Regions from separate parts of the Paenibacillus sp. FSL H3-0321 genome, predicted to be linked through region 2. Evidence: riboswitches for the same ligand, from Rfam matches in the RefSeq annotation. Region 2 holds a riboswitch; the other holds the start of a gene.
What was found. A riboswitch is a leader RNA that binds a small molecule or an ion and turns the genes downstream of it on or off. The one in region 2 is predicted to bind cyclic di-GMP.
Positions count from the first base shown of each region.

Region 1: another riboswitch for cyclic di-GMP. It lies ahead of MHI45_RS22160 (transglutaminase-like domain-containing protein); the one in region 2 lies ahead of MHI45_RS33730 (hypothetical protein).

Region 1 is NZ_JBBODH010000001.1:4,950,219-4,956,687, reverse strand. It holds rRNA gene MHI45_RS22170 (23S ribosomal RNA) at 1-1,357, opposite strand, end outside; rRNA gene MHI45_RS22165 (16S ribosomal RNA) at 1,603-3,158, opposite strand; gene MHI45_RS22160 (transglutaminase-like domain-containing protein) at 3,520-4,326, opposite strand; cyclic di-GMP riboswitch class I at 4,340-4,422, opposite strand; cyclic di-GMP riboswitch class I at 4,496-4,577, opposite strand; gene MHI45_RS22155 (class D sortase) at 4,699-5,304, opposite strand; gene MHI45_RS22150 (GtrA family protein) at 5,403-5,807, opposite strand; gene MHI45_RS22145 (glycosyltransferase family 2 protein) at 5,797-6,469, opposite strand, start outside.
Region 2 is NZ_JBBODH010000001.1:7,622,902-7,629,370, reverse strand. It holds gene MHI45_RS33760 (alpha/beta fold hydrolase) at 1-178, shown strand, start outside; partial or broken gene MHI45_RS33755 (winged helix-turn-helix domain-containing protein) at 180-290, shown strand; gene MHI45_RS33750 (PadR family transcriptional regulator) at 669-1,214, shown strand; gene MHI45_RS33745 (alpha/beta fold hydrolase) at 1,231-2,028, shown strand; gene MHI45_RS33740 (ketoacyl-ACP synthase III) at 2,123-3,121, opposite strand; gene MHI45_RS33735 (hypothetical protein) at 3,195-3,554, opposite strand; gene MHI45_RS33730 (hypothetical protein) at 3,694-4,749, opposite strand; cyclic di-GMP riboswitch class I at 4,801-4,892, opposite strand; gene MHI45_RS33725 (nucleotidyltransferase domain-containing protein) at 5,019-5,786, opposite strand; gene MHI45_RS33720 (RNA polymerase sigma factor) at 5,907-6,469, shown strand, end outside; gene MHI45_RS33715 (DUF4179 domain-containing protein) at 6,457-6,469, shown strand, end outside.

The DNA of each region.
Region 1 (6,469 bases), 2.7 Mb from region 2:
AAACCTTGGGCTTTCGGCGGATCAGATTCTCACTGATCTTTTCGTTACTCATACCGGCATTCTCACTTGTATGCTGTCCAGCGCTCCTTACGGTACACCTTCAACCTGCATACAACGCTCCCCTACCCCAGATACATAGTATCTAGCCATAGCTTCGGTGGTGTGTTTAGCCCCGTTACATTTTCGGCGCAGAGTCACTCGACCAGTGAGCTATTACGCACTCTTTCAATGGTGGCTGCTTCTAAGCCAACATCCTGGTTGTCTGTGCAACTCCACATCCTTTCCCACTTAACACACACTTGGGGACCTTAGCTGATGGTCTGGGCTGTTTCCCTTTTGACAATGGATCTTAGCACTCACTGTCTGACTCCCGGCAAGAAGTTAATGGCATTCGGAGTTTGACTGAGCTTGGTAACCCTTGCGGGCCCCGCACCCAATCAGTGCTCTACCTCCACCACTCCATTCACCGAGGCTAGCCCTAAAGCTATTTCGGGGAGAACCAGCTATCTCCGAGTTCGATTGGAATTTCTCCGCTACCCCCACCTCATCCCCGCATTTTTCAACATACGTGGGTTCGGGCCTCCAGTGCGTGTTACCGCACCTTCACCCTGGACAGGGGTAGATCACACGGTTTCGGGTCTACGTCCACATACTCAGTCGCCCTATTCAGACTCGCTTTCGCTGCGGCTCCGGCTTCTCACCTTAACCTTGCATGTTAAACGTAACTCGCCGGTTCATTCTACAAAAGGCACGCCATCACCCATAGATCGGGCTCTGACTTTTTGTAAGCACACGGTTTCAGGTTCTATTTCACTCCCCTTCCGGGGTGCTTTTCACCTTTCCCTCACGGTACTGTTTCACTATCGGTCGCCAGGTAGTATTTAGCCTTAGCAGATGGTCCTGCTGGATTCATACGGGGTTTCACGTGCCCCGCACTACTCGGGATCCGTCTCGGAGAGAACACAGTTTAGGCTACAGGGCTTTTACCTCTATCGCGGGCCTTTCCAGACCTCTTCACCTACCATATTCCTTTGTAACTCCATGTGAGACGTCCCACAACCCCAAGGGGCAAGCCCCTTGGTTTAGGCTGTTCCGCGTTCGCTCGCCGCTACTGACGGAATCACTATTGTTTTCTCTTCCTCAGGGTACTTAGATGTTTCAGTTCCCCTGGTCTGCCTCTATCTCCCCTATGTATTCAGAGAGAAGTAACTGCGAATTACCACAGCTGGGTTTCCCCATTCGGACACCCCCGGATCAAAGCTTGCTTACAGCTCCCCGAGGCAGTTTCGTTGTTCGCCACGTCCTTCGTCGGCTCCTGGCGCCTAGGCATCCTCCGTGTGCTCTTATTAGCTTAACCAATGCGTTTTTCCAGAAGGAAAATCGCTAGCATCGCTATAATTAAAACTTGTTCACACAAGTTTCAGCTAAAAGATGTTCTAAAACGCAAATTCGTTTCGGTATCCAGTTTTCAAGGATCAAGGTACTACTTGAGAGCTTAAACTCTCAAAACTGACCAACGAGTGAGTAACAGGCCTAAACCTGAGTTTTGGAAGCTAAGCTTCCGATTTGAATGTTTCCGTTGCAGGAAACGATTCTCCATAGAAAGGAGGTGATCCAGCCGCACCTTCCGATACGGCTACCTTGTTACGACTTCACCCCAATCATCTACCCCACCTTCGGCGGCTGGCTCCCTTGCGGGTTACCCCACCGACTTCGGGTGTTGTAAACTCTCGTGGTGTGACGGGCGGTGTGTACAAGACCCGGGAACGTATTCACCGCGGCATGCTGATCCGCGATTACTAGCAATTCCGACTTCATGCAGGCGAGTTGCAGCCTGCAATCCGAACTGAGACCGGCTTTGCTGGGATTGGCTCCACCTCGCGGCTTCGCTTCCCGTTGTACCGGCCATTGTAGTACGTGTGTAGCCCAGGTCATAAGGGGCATGATGATTTGACGTCATCCCCACCTTCCTCCGGTTTGTCACCGGCAGTCACTCTAGAGTGCCCAGCTCGACCTGCTGGCAACTAAAGTCAAGGGTTGCGCTCGTTGCGGGACTTAACCCAACATCTCACGACACGAGCTGACGACAACCATGCACCACCTGTCTCCTCTGTCCCGAAGGCCGCCACTATCTCTAGTGGATTCAGAGGGATGTCAAGACCTGGTAAGGTTCTTCGCGTTGCTTCGAATTAAACCACATACTCCACTGCTTGTGCGGGTCCCCGTCAATTCCTTTGAGTTTCAGTCTTGCGACCGTACTCCCCAGGCGGAGTGCTTACTGTGTTAACTTCGGCACCAAGGGTATCGAAACCCCTAACACCTAGCACTCATCGTTTACGGCGTGGACTACCAGGGTATCTAATCCTGTTTGCTCCCCACGCTTTCGCGCCTCAGCGTCAGTTACAGCCCAGAAAGTCGCCTTCGCCACTGGTGTTCCTCCACATATCTACGCATTTCACCGCTACACGTGGAATTCCACTTTCCTCTTCTGTACTCAAGCCACCCAGTTTCCAGTGCGACCTCAGGTTGAGCCCAAGGTTTAAACACCAGACTTAAATAGCCGCCTGCGCGCGCTTTACGCCCAATAATTCCGGACAACGCTTGCCCCCTACGTATTACCGCGGCTGCTGGCACGTAGTTAGCCGGGGCTTTCTTCTCAGGTACCGTCACTCCGGTAGCAGTTACTCTACCGGACGTTCTTCCCTGGCAACAGAGCTTTACGATCCGAAAACCTTCATCACTCACGCGGCGTTGCTCCGTCAGGCTTTCGCCCATTGCGGAAGATTCCCTACTGCTGCCTCCCGTAGGAGTCTGGGCCGTGTCTCAGTCCCAGTGTGGCCGTTCACCCTCTCAGGTCGGCTACGCATCGTCGCCTTGGTGAGCCGTTACCCCACCAACTAGCTAATGCGCCGCAGGCCCATCTCCTTGTAGCAGATTGCTCCGCCTTTCATCCTTCGTCCATGTGAACAAAGGAATTATCCGGTATTAGCTACCGTTTCCGGTAGTTATCCCAGTCAAAGAGGTAGGTTGCCTACGTGTTACTCACCCGTCCGCCGCTAAGTTAATCCGGAGCAAGCTCCTTCATAACTCCGCTCGACTTGCATGTATTAGGCACGCCGCCAGCGTTCGTCCTGAGCCAGGATCAAACTCTCCAAATTGGTATTTAGAAAGAGCGATTGCTCAATTTGAAACATCTGACGAGAATTTACATTCTCTAATTTTGGATCTCACTTGCGTGATTTCCATACTCACTCGTTGTTCAGTTTTCAAAGATCAAGCTCGTTGTCAGTGTCGATTATCTCGTCACCAGCAACTCTTATAATATATCACGTTTGATTTAGAAACGCAAGCTTTTTTTTGAAACAACTTTTCAGCCATTCCTTATTTACTTGGGTGCGCTCTAACAACGCTTACCTATAATACCCCACATCAATATAAAAAAGCAACCCCTTAAACAAAAAAAGATAACCGGCTTAAATATTAAGCCGGTTATCTTAGAGTAATCATCATTCTACAGGATTAGTAGATCTTAGCTGCTGTATATTTGCTCGACGCTTTGGTGAAGCCTGTTTCTTTGTTCTTACCCAATCCGGCGTCTACTGTCGTATCGATCGTTACCCATTTGCCGTTAAGCAATACTTCATTCCAGGCATGATATACAGATACATAACTCGTATTGCCCATTACCAGCTTTGTCGGAATCCCTTCACTGCGGAGCATGGTGGCGAACAAAGATGCATAATCGTAGCAAATCCCTTTCTTACTAGCAAGTGTGTTGTCGTTGTTCGGGATATAATCCTGCGTAACATTAGCTGCTAAGGTGTAGTCGTACTTTACATTCGCCACGATGTAATTATAGATAGCTTGTACCTTTGCTTCATCAGTGGTCAGCCCTTGCGTGAGCTGCTTAGCTTTCAGTACTGCTTTATCGGAAGAATTCCATTTCACATTCTGTACGGAACTCAAATATACGGCATTGGTGTTGCTCATGCTCAGATCTACGGTTTCGGAAGAAAGTACTTTGTATTTGTTGCCGCTGGTGTTCTCTAAGACTGACACTTTATAAGCGCCATTCCCCTGCTGCAGTGGAAACGTTTCTGTAGATTTGGAGGCATATAAGTTATAAGAGTAGCTCTTATTGTCTTTGGTAATCATGAGCTTGATACGTTTGTCCTTGGGAACATCATAGGAAACTTGGACAACCCCTTGGCTCAATTGCGATGTATTTAACCAGCCTGACTCTACGCTGGAAGCGTTAGCTGTGCTTACTTGAACTGAAGTAACCAGGACGAACAAGGTCAAGAACATATAATAGAACTTCTTCATGGATAAAACCCCTTTCGGTAGCTGGCTGCCATCCATACCCGGGAAGGCCCTTTAGCTTTGCGTCCCTACCTTTCGATAGGTTTGCCGTTATCGTTTAAGCTTTATCTGTTCCTACTACTATTGGAATATACTAGATTCATCTTAAGAACAAACAAAAAAAGCCTCTTCATTCGGTAGCTGGCTGCCATCCTTACCGGGAAGGCCCTTTAGCTTTGCGTCCCTACCTTTCGATAGGTTTGCCGTTATCGTGTTTAGCTTTTATAGTTATATAGTATCATATTAATGCCTAGTTACAAGACCTAAATCACTAGATTTCTACTTAATTCATTTAAATTTTTATAATTTTCGCATTTTATGATCTGTTCTCTTACTTCAAACCGCTTTAGCGTGGATAATCAGTCGATGGGTCGGATTTACCAAAGGATCACATGTAATGAGGGTAAGGATCTTATCTTGTTTATTCCCGTTCAGTACAGACACATCGGTAGGCTCAACAATCGAGATATCGTAAACCTCGTATTTATACTCCTGATCGCTTGTCTTGACGGAAATGGTATCTCCGACCTTTACTTCGTTCAGTCTGTTGAATAATCTCCCTGCAGTCCTAGACCTGTGTGCAGCTATGGCAGCATTGCCTATTTCACCGATTGGAGCGGTTTCCTTCATATGGGCTGCGGCATGCTTCATGTTGGCTTTGGTCGCCCCTTCCAATATGGGCAATTTCAAATCGATTTTGTCGATTGTGATAATTCCGGTCACTTTGCCGCCGACCTCTATTTCCTGCTCTGCCGGTTCGGCAGCCTGCACTGGTTCATCCCCAGCTGATTCTTCTGCCAGCAGTGCAGTGACCTCGGCGTACTGTTTTTTCAGATCGAGCTCTGACGAAGGGGCCAGCTCACTATAAGCCTGTTCAGCCTCCTTCAGCAGCTTCTCTTGCTGCCGGTCGTTATACCATTCGCTCGCTTTTGGATACAGCATGACTAGAACTCCTGCAATTATGATCAAATAGGAAAACTTACGCATCAAATCCCCCCCCGATCTTTAAGATAAAGAAACTCCACGGCCCATCATCTGACTTAAAATACCCATTTACGGCTACCAAAGAAATTGATGATGACGGTGACGAACGTAACCAGCACTTTGGAAATCAGCACCTGAACTCCAAATTTGTCCGTTAGCAGATGCATCAGCAGCACTGATATCCCCAGTACAACCAGGTTCAGTATGATGAATCGGACTAATTGCATACGGTTAAAACTGTCCTTGCTAGCCTGACTCTTATCCTTAAAGGTCACCTTCTTGTTCCAAAAGAAACTGTTCGCTGTCCCTGCGCTATAAGAAATTATCTGTGCCGGGGTGTTCATCATACCCAGAGAATGCAGCAAGGTAAATACGGCGAAATCAATCAGCGTATTCAGTAAGCCTACAGCATTAAATTTTAAAAACTGGATAAATCCCGCATTCAGCTTCCTATCTGCCATAATCATTGTCCTCTTGCCGCTCCTCATGCTCCCCACCCCGGTAACCCTTGGTCTCACGCACGATATACAGCGGTCTATCCTTGGATTCATCATATATCCGTCCAATATATTCACCTATTACGCCAAGCAGCATCAGCACGATGCCGTTAAACAACAAATTGACGCCGACGATGGAAGCCCAGCCCGGAACCGTCCATGAGGTGAAAAAGATTCTCTGGAATAATACAAAGAACAGATACACAAAGCTGGAGAAGGAGAGAAAGAAGCCTACATATGAGGCTATTTTCAGCGGCTTATGTGAAAATGAGGTGATTCCGTCAACCGCAAACCGGATCATTTTCTTCAGCGGGTATTTGGTTTCACCTGCAAAACGTTCCTCCCGCACATATTCCACCATCGTCTGCCGGAAGCCGACCCAGCTCACCAAACCTCTGACATAGCGGTTTTTCTCTTTGAGACCGCGCAGCACATCGCATACTTTACGGTCGATGAGCCGGAAGTCGCCTGTATCGGTGGGAATCTCCACACTGGTCATGCTGCTGAGCAGACGGTAAAAGAGCTTGGCGGTCACTTTCTTGAAAATAGTCTCCCCATGCCGTTTCAGCCGTTTGGCGTAAACTACCTCATAGCCCTCTTTCCACTTGGCAATCATCTGCAAAATG
Region 2 (6,469 bases):
AGCAGATGATATTTTTTTCCCTCCCCATAAGGTCTTCACAAAAGCCCGGACAGTCCTTGGAGGCTGCGATATCAAGGAGATGATCATCAAGGGGAAACATTTGCCCACAGCAGAAATCATGTGTAATGTATGTAAGGAAATTGATCAGTTATTTAAAGAAGTACACGAACATCAATAAAACAGTCAAAACTCATATCAGCAATCTGCGCAGCAAGCTAAAAAAAGCAAACCCGGCTATAGAATACATAGAAACGGTATGGGGCCTCGGCTACCGCCTGTACAAGGAGTAAACGCTGTTCCCTGTAGTTTTCCGGCAGTTTTTCGACTGTTTGTATCCGCTTAACCTTTTCTAAACCTGCCGCCTTTACACTATAGCCAGAAAGGATTGGTGGGCATGATGAACAAATATGTGCTGCGAACAAAAGGTTTGACAAAAAGCTACAAAGGTGCAAATGCCCTTAAGGATCTGTCCCTAACGATAGAAGCCGGCCGGATCTACGGTATAATCGGGTAATAGCACTACAGAGCACGGCAGGCACAACCTCCGCTGCTCTGTTTTTTTGTGCCGATGAGATGGTTTGCAAGGGTTGAAATTATAAGATCAACGCTGTATGATATATCTAATAGTTACATATCTAATAGATACATTATAGTCAGGAGCGAGGGTTATGGCCAAATCGGGAAATACAATGTTCGCAGTTCTGGGTGTTTTAACGAAAGGAGTCTATTCCGGATATGACATCAAGAAGCATTTCAGCGGCTCGCTTCATCATTTCTGGAGTGAAAGTTACGGGCAGATTTATCCTGCTTTGAAGGAGCTTGTTGCCCAAGGATATGCGGTGGAAGCCAGCACACCCATTCAAACACGCGGCCAGAAAAAGTATCAGATTACACCTGAAGGCATGGAGCATTTCCGGAAATGGCTGTCCGCCCCCATTGGCGCCCTTAACTACCGGGATGAATTGCTGCTTAAGGTTTTTTTTGCAACCCCTCAGGATAAAGAAGTCATTAGAGGTTTGTTCGAACATGAGCTGGGTGAGCTCACAAATGCCATGGAGGTTTACCGCGAACAACAGCGTGCATTAATAACACAGAAGCAACCGCCGGAAGATTTACCGATGTGGATGTTAACCCTGAATTATGGGATCCTGTCAACCGAAGCTAGACTGCAGTGGTGCAAAGAATCAATTGAATGGTTAAATCAACAGCGTTAATGAGGGAGTGAAAAAAGTGAATCAGAGTAAACTGCATAACATCCAGGGTGTAAACTTTAACATCGAAGTACAAGGAGCAGGTGAACCGCTTGTGCTGCTGCATGGCGGCTACTCCAACCTCAAGGTGTGGGATCTCCATGTGGAAAGATTGGCTCAAGCCTATCAGGTGATCCGGTATGATCAGAGAGGATATGGACAAAGCGATGCTATCACCACTCCCTTCTCCTATTATCAGGATCTGAAATCCGTTCTGGATCATCTTGGGATTACCCGTGCCAGTCTTGTCGCCTCTTCTTTTGGAGGGAGTGCTGCGATTGACTTCGCTCTGGCCTATCCGGATCGTGTCAGCAAGCTAATCCTTGTTGCCCCTTCCGTTAACGGTGCCAAGTATCCCTTGCGGCTGTCCTGGGAAGGCATGAAGGATTTCCTGAGAGTCCGCCGGGTTGGAATCAACAAGGCTGCGGAGCATTTTATGAAGAACAGCTTCTGGCACTACCTCGTTCCACAAGATCAGACGCTTCGTGCCCAATTCAAAGAGCTTTATGTCAGTAATGAAGTCTTTTATCAAGGTAAACCCAATTTGCATCGTCCTTTAATGCCTCCGGCCTACAGTCGCTTAAATGAAATCAGTCATCCAACCCTTGTTATGGAAGCCGGGCTGGATTCACCCTTCAACAAGCAGATCTGTAGTTACGTACATAAGAACATCCCAGCTTCAGAATTCGTCCAGCTGCGTCAATGCGGCCATTATCCGCATCTTGAGCAGCCTGCTGAATTTATAGAGTTAATTATTGAATTCTTAAATAAAGACTAGATGGCTCGCCCCGGGAAAAGCACACAAAAAAGCCTGCGCCAAGGCGCAGGCTTTCGTTGTTTTTCTATCGCGTTTCATTACTGCAGTAGTGATGCTAGAGTCTCCACAAGGTAGCACAACTCGTAATACCCGCGCCTACCGACCACATAAAGAACAAGTCGCCGCGTACCAGCGTTCCGTCCTTAATCGCATGGTGAAGGGTGATAAACGGACTGCTTGTGCCTGTGTAGCCATAAATATCCCCAATGTAAGGGAATTTAACGAGTTCCTCGTCCAGCTTGCCCGCGATATCTTTAATGACGCTCAAGTTTAACTGACTAAGGATATAGTGCTTCACATCACTTTTGGTATATCCATGTTCCTGAAGCAGCTGCTCAATATTGGATACCGCTGTCGGGAAAGCCACATTGACGTTATACTCCGGATGAAGATAAATTTTCTTCTCTTCAAGCGACAGATGTTCTCCGTACATTTGCGTCATGCCTCCGGCAGGGAACTGCATATCCTCCGCCTTCTGCGTATTGGTGTAGTAAGCCGAATCTATCAGGCCGGAATCCGTGTCCTCCACTCTCTCCAACAGAACCGCACAGGCCGCATCTCCGCAAAGGCCCTTGGACGCCAGGTCCCCCTCTTTGTAGAAACGGGCAATCTGCTCCGACCCTACAATGAGTGCGTATCTCACTCTGGGAGTGGATATCATGGATCGGGCTGCTTGGTCAGCAGCGACAACCATACCTACACAGTTGGCATTGCTGTCATAGATAATGCAGGAATCTTTACCCTCCAGCGCCTGATGCACAAATGCAGCATCTGTCGGAGCGCTGAAATCATGTGTTCCTGAGGAGAATACGATCATATCCAAATCGCTTCCGCTAAGCCCACAGTTCTTCAATAGCTTTTTGGATGCTTCAATAGCCATATAAAGTGTGCTCTCTTCATAGTCCGCCGCGTAATAACGATCCTTACGGCCAAAGAACTCCCAAATGCCGATAAGCTTGTCCGCTGAAGCTCCGGCCTGCAGAGCCAATTCCTCATTGCTGATCTTATAGGCAGGATGGTACACTTCGGTGCTTACTATTTTGACACTAGCCATGGTTGACCACCCTCTGCTTTAGATTTAGGATATACGATTTAGGATTTAGGATTTAGGATTTAGGATTTAGGATTTAGGATTTAACGATTGCCCAAGCCTCTTCCACCGTATCCACAAAATGTCCTTTAAATCCGGCACTTGGAGCTACTCTCTGTAATTGAGATTTGGCTACTACTTTCTTCGGATTCACCAGAACCGCATGTTTAAATCCGTTATACAGCACATAGCAGCGTTCCAGAACCGGGAGTATCTCCGGCTTGAACGGCGCCATATCATTGCAGTCAATAATCAGAGACATCTCGTGGATTGGCAAAGTCGGCATGGACGCCTCGAATATTTCCACTTCTTTTACCGTTTCAGCCAATTCGGCAAATCCATGCAAGCTGATGAAGATGGTGTTGAATTCCGGGTACATTTTAGTTTCTGCGATCATTTTTTAATGACACTCCTCTAGTTGTTTTTTTTCAATTTGCGATTGCGGGATTCATTGGAAATAGGTTCATACCCAATATTTACCGCTTTACTACTATCGTCAAATTGCACTGTTTTTTTGATAGTTTCTGAAAATTCATTTATGGCGTTCTGACTATTGTACGAAGCACAATATAGTCATTCGCGTCGCGTGAGATCAAAGTGTCTTTATTAAAATACACAAAATTGTCCGCACTGCGGTTTCGTTCCCCAAGTAAAAAGAGTTCCCCATTTCGGAGGTTCACTCCGCGGGCTACCAGTTTATTATTCATCATTTCCGAGAACACCGCATAATTGTCACCCACGATTAAGAGATCATTCCGGTCGCCAATTACCCATTCACGTTTGAGCAATACTTTAACCGGGGCTCCGGCTTTACTGCGGTCCATCGTCATATAGATGAAGTAATTTTTGGTCTTGCCGGCAGCATCCACTTCTTTGGAGTCAATCATCCAGACAATATCTTTACCATTCGAAGCTACGAGGTTGAAGGATTCATTTTCTTTCAGCTTGTAGAGCTCAATTGTTTTTGAACTTGGCAGATCATACAGATACAACGTCCCGGTGTCCCATTTGCTATAGATGAACTTGTCATCTACAAACTGGTGGACCTGATCAAAACCAAGATCATTGATGGTCTGAGTTTCCAGCGTCGTTTTGTTAGTGAAGTAAAAATCTGAGCCACTGCTGTGTGCATAATATTTGTCACCCACACCCAGTAATTCCGGAGTTTTCACTTCCAGCGGAAGCTCGCTTGTTTTTTTGGTTTTCAAATTGTACTGTACCAGCTTCTTCGGGTAGATATTAATTCGTTTAGTCACTTCAATTGTAGACTCATAATAATAAACACTGTCTCCCATAAGCTGCAAGTTCGTTTTGAACGTGTTAGTAGAAGTGACCTTCTCCGTCGTCTTCTTCTTCCAGTTATGTAAGTACAGCTGATGAGCCCCTTTGCTATCCTTCTCCAGTGAAGCGATTGTGTCACCTGTGAACTTGTAGTTGTAGTCAATCGGCATGTTATATGCAGTTTTGACATCCGTAAAAGTGTACTTCGCAGCTGCGTGGACCGGGGTGGCAATCAGGGGCCCAGCGGCCAAGACTGTAGCCAGAATAAACGCTAAGCCAGGCCTCAATTTGTGGCGAATCTTCAAAAACATGATTTTTTCAAGCTCCTTTTGTTGTATTTAGACAACAAAAAACCAAACTACATGAGCGTCCCCGCTGTCATGCCGCTTTCGTGAGCGGTTTAGACCGGTGGCTTTGCGTCTTCCGCCTTTCGGCGGAGTTGCCTTTGTTCATCAGCTGGCGCTTCCGAATCACAAACATATTTTGGTATTTATTATCTATCTAAATTTATAATTCGACAAGAGTAGTCATTATCCTCCTTTTTTCTCACATTCAAATATTGTTCGCTGTATCTGTTTTGTTACGATAGTGCGTAGATCCGTTTGACCATAAAATCGAAAAAACGCTGATTCCAGTTCTCTGACAGCCGTTCGGTCAAGTCTGCAATCAACACCACAGCGAGGTCCACCAGCTTCTGGACACCTGAAGGGAGTGCGTCCGGTCCAAGAGCATTTAACGCTCCTGTTAACTCATCCAGTTGCTGTGGACTGAGTTTGTGATGCAGTCTCTTAATGCCGAGCTGCGCTGTAGAAGGATCTGCTACATGCCGCAGAACTATCATTAGATCTGCCGCCAGATGACTGCCAAGCCGGTGTGCCCAGAGCAAATCGCCGCGGAGATACGCGGTTTCAAATTCCAGAAGACTGAAAGTGAAACCGGAAAGGATCCTCGTAATCTCTACATCCGACATGGGGAAGCTCTCTGCCTTGTAGTTGGCAAGACAACCCTCGGGATCATGCAGGACAAGGATTTGTTCGGTTTGTTTCAGACTCTCCGCAGTCACTGTATAAAGATCGAAATGCAGACCGTCTTCAAACACGCCAACAATTTGTGGTCCTACGAAGTTAGCTTCCGACCAGAATATCAGCGGTTTATAGCTCTCCATATAGGATATTCTGCGCGCTAAAAAATCCGTCAATCCCTCGCTGTGGACCAAGCAGTACAAATCAACATCCGAGTAAGCATCCTGCTCTCCTCTGGCATGTGCGCCTTTCAGAAATACCGCCCTGACTGCCGGATCATCCTTTACGGCCAAGCCTACCTGACGGATTGCTACGTCTTGTTTCATTCTCTCTTCCCCCTGCAATGTGTAGTATGATCTGAACATAATCTTTCTTTTTTATAAAAAGTGAGAAATATTGTGGCGCTGGTGCGTCTTATATACAAATAAATTAATGGGAGGCACTGGATGAAGGCACAGGACAACGACGAACAAATCATTGCCGAAGTGCTGCAGGGCAACCGGGAGGCCTTTGCGGTACTCGTAGACAAATACAAGTCGAGCTTGTATGGTCTGCTGCTCGGTATGGGCGCCAGTCACCAGGATGCACAGGATTTGGCCCAGGAAACATTTATCAAAGCATACCAGAAACTCCGCGAGCATCATGGCCAATCAAGCTTTGCCGCTTGGCTGTACGCCATTGCGATCAACCACTTCAGGTCACTGAAAAGACGGAAATCCCCAGGCCTAATAAGCAGCACCTTGCTGCAGGAGAAGGATCGCGGGCCAACCCCTGAAGAGCAATATATGCGCAAGGAAGACGAGCTTGAAATGCACCGGAAATTGTCCAAGCTTCCAGAACGTTACCGGATTGTACTGCTGCTTCGCTATACCAATGAATTATCCTATGAGGAGATCTCAGCGATAACGGGAATGCCGATGCATCAGGTCAAAAATTGTCTCCACCGCGCCCGTCAAAAGCTGAAGAAACAATGGCCGAAATCCAGGGAGGGTTCCAATGAAAAAATGGG